DNA from 3 places in the Aliivibrio sp. SR45-2 genome. Region 3 is predicted to be linked to each of the others. Evidence: predicted binding sites of a transcription regulator. Region 3 holds the regulator's gene; each other region holds the start of a gene.
What was found. Region 3 encodes MetJ, which represses methionine synthesis genes. Its sites were predicted from a motif close to TTAGACNTNTANANGTCTAA; they were not measured.
Positions count from the first base shown of each region.

Region 1: metN (methionine ABC transporter ATP-binding protein MetN) is a predicted target of MetJ. The motif match lies at 1,141-1,160, and genes of this name have one in related genera.
Region 2: metE (5-methyltetrahydropteroyltriglutamate--homocysteine S-methyltransferase) is a predicted target of MetJ. The motif match lies at 1,714-1,733, and genes of this name have one in related genera.

Region 1 covers NZ_CAWPRC010000172.1:112,788-116,013, reverse strand. Annotated here, with positions in the region: gene AACV33_RS15645 (hypothetical protein) at 1-229, opposite strand, end outside; gene gmhB (D-glycero-beta-D-manno-heptose 1,7-bisphosphate 7-phosphatase) at 509-1,060, opposite strand; gene metN (methionine ABC transporter ATP-binding protein MetN) at 1,314-2,348, shown strand; gene AACV33_RS15630 (methionine ABC transporter permease) at 2,338-3,015, shown strand; gene AACV33_RS15625 (MetQ/NlpA family lipoprotein) at 3,060-3,226, shown strand, end outside.
Region 2 covers NZ_CAWPRC010000161.1:222,243-225,468, reverse strand. Annotated here, with positions in the region: gene AACV33_RS13405 (hypothetical protein) at 1-456, shown strand, start outside; gene AACV33_RS13400 (DUF4250 domain-containing protein) at 524-718, shown strand; gene AACV33_RS13395 (LysR substrate-binding domain-containing protein) at 736-1,647, opposite strand; gene metE (5-methyltetrahydropteroyltriglutamate--homocysteine S-methyltransferase) at 1,868-3,226, shown strand, end outside.
Region 3 covers NZ_CAWPRC010000150.1:118,237-121,462, reverse strand. Annotated here, with positions in the region: gene AACV33_RS09465 (malic enzyme-like NAD(P)-binding protein) at 1-1,173, shown strand, start outside; gene metJ (met regulon transcriptional regulator MetJ) at 1,514-1,834, opposite strand; gene AACV33_RS09455 (O-succinylhomoserine (thiol)-lyase) at 2,022-3,188, shown strand; gene AACV33_RS09450 (bifunctional aspartate kinase/homoserine dehydrogenase II) at 3,188-3,226, shown strand, end outside.

The sequences.
Region 1 (3,226 bases), on a different contig from region 3:
CGATATCAAGATCGCTAATATTAATACCGCAATTGTATGTTCTTGACGTTAATATTCCATTTTCAATTTGATATCCACCAACCAATGGTACTGGCGTTTTATCTTTAGGAAAAACAATCTCGGTTTTTGTTCTCGCATTATTTTCAGAATCAGGAAAGACAATAGCGTTTGCAAAAGCAGAGATTGAGGTAGAAAAGGCAACTAAGCCAATAAGTGTACTCGTTTTCATAGTAACTCCGTTAAACTTGCTCTAAATGAAAATGAGAACTTATATCAATTAGATGTATTCATCAATAAGCCGAAGTCTCAATAGCTTGTAAGACATTCACCATTTTGATGAGTTAACGTCGAAAAATAAAATTAAATGCCGAGAGTAATCAATCAGTTGTAATTTTATAAAATTTAACTATTAATAAATCAATTACTTGACCTTTGTTCCAATAAAGATCAAAAAAAACGCCTATAGATTTCTCTATAGGCGTCTGAAATTTCATTGTATCGGTATTAATTAAGCAAACAGAAACTTAGGCACATCCGCAATACTATCAAGTACCGTTGTTGCTAATGCTTCGCCTTCTTCTGTTACAGGTTTACCTGTACGAACAAGAATACGTGTACCAACGCCAGCCGCTTGAGCTGCCATCATGTCTTCTTTCTTATCACCGATCATCACAGATTTTTCCATGTCGATATCTAAGAAGCTTTGAGCTGACATGAACATACCAGGATTTGGTTTACGACAATCACACTCTTCTTTGTACTGTTCTACTGTCGCTTCAGGGTGATGTGGACAATAGTAAATGCCATCAAAATCGATGTCATGCTCAGCAAAGTTCCAATCCATCCATTCAGTTAATGTTTCAAACTGCTCTTCAGTAAAGATACCACGTGCAATGCCTGATTGATTGGTCACTAATACAAGTAAGTAGCCCATGTCTTTGCATATCTTAACAGCATCGAACACACCATCAATGTATTCAAAGTCATCACGCTTATGAACGTAGCCACGATCAACGTTAATCACGCCATCTCTATCAATAAATATTGCTGGTTTAGACAAGGTAAAACCCTCTAATTGTCGAATCTCTTAATGACAAAATTATCTCACGCTTTTAAATGATTAGCATCTTATTTATACGTTTAGCCGTCTAGACGTAAAAATATCTATTGACTTAATTATCCATTCGAAATAGCATCGTCTTACATTAAAAAATAATTTAAAATGCGATATAGCTCAACTTTTGCAACATTGTGAACTTTTGTGTAACGTTATTTAAATTCCAATTGCTTAGCAGTTCAGTTCAAGGCGAATCATGATTGAAATAAACCGCGTCAATAAGGTCTTTTATCAAGGTGCAAAGGAAATTAATGCCCTTAAAGATATTAACCTTCATATTGCCCAAGGCACCATCTTCGGTGTTATTGGTTCATCAGGTGCAGGGAAAAGCACACTGATACGCTGTGTAAACATGTTAGAAAAACCAACCAATGGCGAAGTCATTGTGGATGGTGTTGATTTAACTAAACTGTCGTCAAGTGAATTAAGCAAGGCTCGTCGTAATATTGGGATGATCTTTCAGCACTTTAATCTTTTGTCTTCTCGCACTGTATTTGAAAATGTAGCTTTACCTTTAGAGCTTGCAGGAAAATCAAAACAAGAGATTAATAAGAAAGTGAATGACTTATTAGATCTCGTCGGACTGTCAGACAAACACCACACTTACCCTGCTAATTTAAGCGGTGGTCAAAAACAACGTGTGGCGATTGCTCGTGCGCTTTCAACCGATCCAAAAGTATTGTTATGTGATGAAGCAACCAGTGCGCTTGATCCTGCGACAACGAAATCAATTCTAGAACTGATTAAAGATCTAAATCGTAAATTAAGCATCACTATCTTAATTATTACTCATGAAATGGAAGTGGTAAAAAACATCTGTCATGAAGTCGCGATCATCGGTGATGGTGAATTGGTTGAGAAAGGCATTGTGAGTGATATTTTTGCCCACCCTAAAACCGTTTTAGCTCAAGAATTCATTCGAGCGACATTAGATTTATCAATTCCTGACGATTTTAAAACGCGTCTACACGATACTTATGTCGAAGGCAGTTACCCTCTGATCCGTTTAGAGTTTACTGGCGCAACGGTGAATGCACCGGTTATCAGTCAAATATCTCGTGAATTCAATATTGATATCAGTATTTTAAGCTCTGATATTGATTACGCTGGCGGCGTTAAATTTGGCCTAATGCTTGCTGAGTTTTTCGGTAACCAAGAGTCAACAAAACAAGCGATTGAATTCTTACGTAATCATCATGTAAAAGTAGAGGTGTTAGGTTATGTCGTTTGATGTGATTTCCGCATGGCTTGATTTAAACAGCAAGCTATTATTGAACGCGACTGGCGAAACTCTGTACATGGTTTCTGTTGCTGGTATTGTCGGTTTTGCTATTGGTATTCCACTGGGTGTTATTTTGCATATCACCAAAAAAGGTGGATTAATGGAAAACCCAGCGTTCAATAGCATCCTTGGCGCTGTTGTAAATATGGGACGTTCTGTGCCTTTCTTGGTACTCATGGTTGCTATCATTCCGGTGACTAAGCTTATTGTGGGCAGCTTTATTGGTACCACGGCAGCCATCGTTCCATTAACCATCGGGGCAATTCCTTTTGTTGCTCGTTTAGTGGAAGGCGCATTAATTGAAGTACCAAGTGGGTTAGTTGAAGCCGCACAATCAATGGGCGCAACTCCTCTTCAAATTATAACTAAGGTATTGCTTCCTGAAGCTTTGCCTATGATAGTGAACTCAGTAACTATCACTCTGGTTACCCTCGTTAGCTACTCAGCAATGGCTGGAACAGTTGGCGGCGGCGGGTTAGGTGATGTAGCGATTCGTTATGGTTTCCACCGTTATGATTTAACCATCATGGCTGTGACCGTTGTTATGTTGATTGTTTTGGTTCAAATCATTCAATCAATTGGTGATAACTTAGTTAAAAAAGTTGATCACCGTTAATCTAATTTAAAATTTAAATGGAATTCATTTTTAAGGAGTAAATAATGGTATTGAACATAAAAAAACTGGCAGCAGTAGCGGGTCTAGCATCAACGCTTATTCTTACTGGTTGTGGCCAAGAAGAAACAAACACAAACCTAATTAAAGTAGGTGTAATGGCAGGTGCTGAAGCACAAGTCGCTGAAGTTGCAGCAAAAGTAGCAAAAGAGCA
Region 2 (3,226 bases), on a different contig from region 3:
ACTCGAGATAAAGGGCCTCTAATTATTATGGCTCTAGCGAATGGGTTTGCAGCCGCAAGTTTTGTTAACTTAGCGTTAGGCTCTGGCTCATTTACGCAATTGTTTTTTGCTCTTATTGGTCCTTTCTTGTTTGGTGCTCTGTTAACTCATCTTTTATTAACGTTGGCACGAACTCGCTTACAGGCATTTCATCGATTATTACCCATCAGTGGAATTATTAGCGGAATAGTGATGGTTGTTATTTTACTATGTCAAACCCTAAGTATTCATGAAATTTTCTTAGACAGAATGGCCGTTAAGTTGGGGATTGGTTTAGGACTGATGTTACTGAGCCTTGGTTTATGGAACTTTCATTTGTTTAATAAGCAAGCCGCTAAATGGCAATTTTTAGTACCAGCAAGCATTATTATGGCTATTTCTGGTTATTATCAATTTCAGTTGTTTTTTGTGATGTAGCCCACGCCTTACTTCCAAAATCTGGTCTATTCTAATCTTGTCTCTTAAGCAACATGGAGGGTGAAGATTGGATTTAAGTAATGCTCATGGCCTAGAAAGTGGAATTCTGCTCGGCATCATTAACGAAAAATTGCGATTGGAATGTCACAGTCTAGAAGAATTATCCAGAATGTATGAGCTTGATACAGAAGGAGTTCAAGACAAGCTCAGTGGCTTGGGTTATAAATATGACCCATTAACGAATCAATTTAAGAATAAATGATTTTAAACATACCTCATTTAAGTCATTTTAATACCATCTAAATGACTCTGGCTCTGCTGTTTCGCAGTAGAGAAAAATGCTTGTAAATATTTTTTATCATGTTCGCTGTCTCTAACGGCAGCGAACAATCTTCGCCATAACCCTTTCCCTAATGGTTTACTTTCAATCAACCCCTGTCGTGAAAATTCGCTAATTGCCCAATTCGGCAATGCTGCAACCCCTAATCCTGCGGATACCATCTGTATTAACATTAATGTGTTTTCTGCCTGCTTCCATTTAGCGGGTTCAACGTTGTTTGGCGATAAAAAATGCTTAACCACATCCAAGCGTTGCTTTTGTACTGGGTACGTCATCATGGTTTGATCGATCAAATCTTCCGGTTCAATGTATTCTTTACTTGCAAGAGGGTGATTGGTTGCCATGACCAGGCGCATTTCAAAATCGAACAAAGGCTCGTAATGCACTTCATTACGAGGTTGAATATCAGAAGTGATAACCAGATCTAAATCTCCATTAACTAATGCAGGTAAAGGTTCAAAACCAAAACCAGATGAAAAATCCAATTCTACTTCTGGCCAACCGACTTGATATTCTTTAATTGCTGGCATTAACCACTGAAAGCAAGAATGACATTCGATAGCCATGTGCAGTCTTCCATGAAGATCTTCTTTTAAACTTGCGATGTCATATTCAGCTCTGGCCATTTTAGGCAGAATATCATCAGCAAGCGTTAACAGTATTTCACCTTCAGATGTAAATTTTACAGGGCGTGTTTTTCGTAAAAAAACAGTGCCACCAAGGCGAGTTTCAAAATCTTTTAATTGATGAGACAGTGCTGATTGAGTGAGGTGTAGGGCATTCGCTGTTGCGGTTAATGATCCCGTATCTCTAAGTGTGACTAAGGTTTTTAGGTGTTTTAATTCAATCATTATAATTCCTCAAGTTCCGTTTGAGTCAGTTCAATAATCTTCACAGTAAAGTGAAAAATCGTCAAAGTAAACATCTAGACGGCTAAATGATGTTAATACTTTAATTAAAAAATTATTGTTGTTGAAATAAATTCATAATCAATGTGAATATTTCTCCGTTGTGCTAGGTAAAGAAAAGAGTCATTGTTTAGCCATCCAAACGGCTAAGGGAATTAGAGCAATGACAACAGAATTGAAAACAAAAACAGTAACGCATATTTTAGGTTATCCACGAGTAGGCGCTCAACGTGAACTTAAGTTCGCACAAGAGAAATACTGGCGCGGAGAGATCGAACAAAAAGAATTATTATCAGTAGGCAGTGAGCTTCGTCAGCGTCATTGGAATGATCAGGCGGCGTCTGGATTGGATTTTGTTACTGCGGGTGATTTTGCTTGGTATGATCATGTATTAACGACAAGTTTATTATTAGGTCATGTACCTGCACGTCACAATACCGGTTTTCCTGATTTAGATACCTTATTTAGAGTTGGCCGCGGTCAATCACAAAATAGCTGTGGTTGTGGTGAAGCGGCTTCAGACATGACGAAATGGTTCAACACCAATTATCATTATATTGTTCCTGAGTTTTCAAAAGACGATAAATTCAACGTCAGTTGGTCACAATTGTTTGAAGAAATTTCAGAAGCACAAAAACAAGGTCATACCGTTAAACCCGTACTTTTAGGCCCACTAAGCTACTTATGGTTAGGTAAAGAAATTAACGATCAGGAAGTTGAGCAAGGGTTTGATCGTCTTTCATTATTACCGCGTGTATTAACGGCATACCAAGCTATTTTCTCAAAATTATCAGCATTGGGTGTTGAATGGGTTCAAATTGATGAACCTATTTTAGCGCTTGAATTACCAAAAGCATGGGCAGATTCCTTCAAGCTTGCTTATCAAGTGATCCAAAGTGATGTGAAGTTACTTCTAACCACTTATTTTGATGGTGTTGAACATCATTTAGATAAAATTACAGAGCTAGCCGTTAATGGGTTACACATTGATATATCAGCAGCTCCTAAGCAATTAGATACTATTGTGAATGCATTACCTAAAGACTGGGTATTGTCTGTTGGTGCTGTCAATGGTCGAAATGTATGGCGAGCAGATTTAGAGCGCTTGCATGAAAAACTAGAGCCAGTAAAAGCGAAACTGGGGGGGAAGTTATGGATTGCAAGTTCGTGTTCTCTGCTGCATAGCCCTGTAGATTTGGAGCAAGAAACGGAATTATCACAAGAAACAACGCAGTGGTTTGCGTTTGCTAAGCAGAAACTAAAAGAAGTGACATTGTTGGGGGATGCACTTGATGGCAACCAAAACGCAATTCTAGCGTGTCATCAATACAGTCAACCATTACGAGAACGAGAAACCGCAGATCACATTAATAAACCGGCAGTGCAACAGCGCTTATCGGCGATTACCCCAGCATTGGCAGAGCGCGCAGAAGCGTATTCAGTACGAGCGCAGCATCAAGCTGAAAAATTAGGGTTACCATTATTACCAACCACAACCATTGGTTCATTCCCACAAACGTCT
Region 3 (3,226 bases):
ACTAAACCCGCCGATACGGTAGAAGACCTTGCTTTGGCTTATAGCCCAGGAGTAGCTGAACCAGTACGTGAAATCGCGAAAAACCCAGACGATGTTTATAAATACACATCTAAAGGCAACATGGTTGCGGTTATTTCAAATGGTACGGCTATTTTAGGCTTAGGTAATTTAGGTCCTCTGGCTTCAAAACCTGTAATGGAAGGCAAGTCATTACTTTTCAAACGATTTGCCGGTCTAGATTCGATTGATATCGAAGTGAAACACCGCACTATTGATGAATTTGTAGATACGGTAGCGAACATTGCAGATACTTTTGGTGGTATTAACTTAGAAGACATCAAAGCCCCTGATTGTTTTGAAATTGAACGTCGTTTAATTGAACGTTGTGATATTCCTGTATTCCACGATGATCAGCACGGTACTGCAATTGTAACGGCAGCTGGCATGTTGAATGCTATCGAGCTTCAAGGTAAGAAGTTAGAAGATGCGATCATTGTTTGTTTAGGTGCGGGTGCCGCGGCGGTTGCCTGCATGGAAATGCTGATTAAATGTGGCGCGATGCGCGAGAAGATCTACATGCTTGATCGTAAAGGCGTAATTCACACTCGTCGTGATGACATTAATGAATATAAACAACGTTTTGCGAACAACACAGATAAACGTACGCTTGAAGATGTTATTGAAGGCGCTGATTTATTCTTAGGGGTATCGGGTCCTAACCTATTGCCACCTGAAGCGCTTAAATTAATGGCTGATAAGCCCGTTGTATTTGCTTGTTCAAATCCAGATCCTGAGATCAAACCAGAATTGGCTCATGAAGTTCGGAATGATTTAATTATGGGTACTGGTCGTTCTGATTATCCTAACCAAGTAAATAACGTACTTTGTTTCCCATTTATCTTCCGTGGTGCACTCGATGTTCGTGCAAGCGTGATTAATGATGAAATGAAATTGGCTGCGGTTGAAGCAATTCGTCAATTAACGAAAGAACCTGTGCCTGTCGAAGTATTAAAAGCGGCGGGTGTTGATTCTTTAGAGTTTGGCAAAGGTTACATCATTCCTAAACCGATGGATCCTCGTTTACTTCCTCGAGTTGCAAAAGCGGTAGCACAAGCAGCGGTTGATTCAGGCGTCGCTCGTATTGAAATGCCAGAAGGATACATGGAAGCGTAAACTGCTTTTATATATTAATTAAAGTAAAAAGGCTTCCTACGTCATTGATGAGGAAGCCTTTTTATTAGGGGGAATTAAATTATGGGTTTACCACCAAGCGTTAACTTGAATACCACTAATGTATTCGTTGTTGTTTAGCACTATTGTAATACAGTCGGTAGAGTAAATTATCATTCGCTTTTAGAACTTGAACATGGCCAATTGGATAGGGTAAGTATGAGACAGAGAGGTAATGTAAAATTGAAATGAGCAGAAAAACAGAGGGGATAAAGAAAGTAGGAAATAATCGAAAATGTGATCTAGCTAATGACTGTTCTCATTAGCTAGGAGTTAATCACTTTTATTCTTCGTCGAATGCTTCGAATTCAATGCCCATTGCGGTCATTAACGCTTTTGCTTCTGTTGGAATATCATCAGGACGATCTTTACGTAAATCTTCATCTGTTGGCAATGGTTGGCCAGTATAAGCATGAAGAAACGCTTCACATAACAATTCGCTGTTTGTGGCGTGGCGAAGATTACTTACTTGACGACGAGTACGTTCATCCGTAAGGATTTGTAGTACCTTCGTTGGAATTGACACGGTAATTTTTTTTACCTGTTCACTTTTTTTACCATGCTCGGCATAAGGACTTAAATAGTCACCATTCCAATCAGCCATTGCTCACCTTCGTTCTAATATTATTGTTGTTTAAAATGCGATGAGCTAATTCTAGCGATATTTACGTCTATAAGCAAAGATATATAGACGTCTAGAAGTATTGACGTCTCATTTTGTGATGGTAAAGTAGAAGAATATAACTTATGGATTAGATTATACCACTGCATAGCAGTTTGGAAGGGAAATAATGAGCGAGAGAAAACCTGCAACTATTGCTGTTCGTACTGGCATTGAAACCGATTCACAACACAATGCGGTTGTGCCTCCTATCTATTTATCGACTAATTATAGCTTTCCAGAATTTGGAGATGTTCCAACGTACGATTACGCTCGCTCAGGGAATCCAACCCGAACTCAATTAGAAACAACATTGTCTGATTTAGAGTGTGGTGCGGGTGCGGTGGTGACGAACTGTGGCACTGCGGCTCTTAATTTAATGGTATCAGCCTTGCTTGGTCCTGATGATTTAATTGTTGCCCCTCATGACTGCTATGGCGGCACTTATCGACTCTTTAACACCAGAGCAAATAAAGGTGATTTTCAAACGTTGTTTGTGGATCAGTCTAATGCCGCCGCTTTAGATGAAGCGCTTGCTAAAAAGCCAAAACTGATCTTATTAGAAACGCCTTCTAATCCATTAGTTCGCGTAGTCGATATTGCCGAAATTTGTAAAAAAGCGGCAGAAGTCGGTGCATTAGTTGCGGTTGATAACACGTTCCTTTCTCCTGTATTACAGCAGCCACTGACTCTTGGGGCTGATTTCGTTCTTCATTCCACAACAAAATACATTAATGGGCATTCAGACGTTGTTGGTGGTGTGATCATATCTAAAACGAAAGAACATGCCGATGAATTGGCATGGTGGGGGAACTGCATTGGTGCAACAGGTACTGCATTTGATAGCTATTTAACCCTGCGAGGAATTCGTACTCTTAGTGCTCGTATGCGAGTGCATGAAGAAAATGCGATGGAAGTATTAAAATGCTTACAACAGCAAGAGTTAGTGGGAACGATCTATCACCCTAGTCTACCTGAGCACCCAGGGCATGAAATAGCAAAGCGTCAGCAAGCGGGTTTTGGTGCAATGCTGAGTTTTGAATTAAACGGTTCGTTAGACCAACTTAAAGTTTTTGTGAAAGCGTTAAAATATTTCTCTTTAGCTGAATCGTTAGGGGGAGTAGAAAGTCTGATTGCTCATCCGGGAACGATGACACATAGAGCGATGTCAGATGAAGCTCAGGCTGCTGCCGGTTTAGTGCCGACGTTATTACGTATTTCTGTTGGCCTAGAAGACAGTAGAGATTTAATCGCAGATCTTACACAAGCGTTTGCTGTGGCTGCAGAGGTGAAATAATGACAACGTCTTTGGTGCAACGTCAGTTACATAAATTT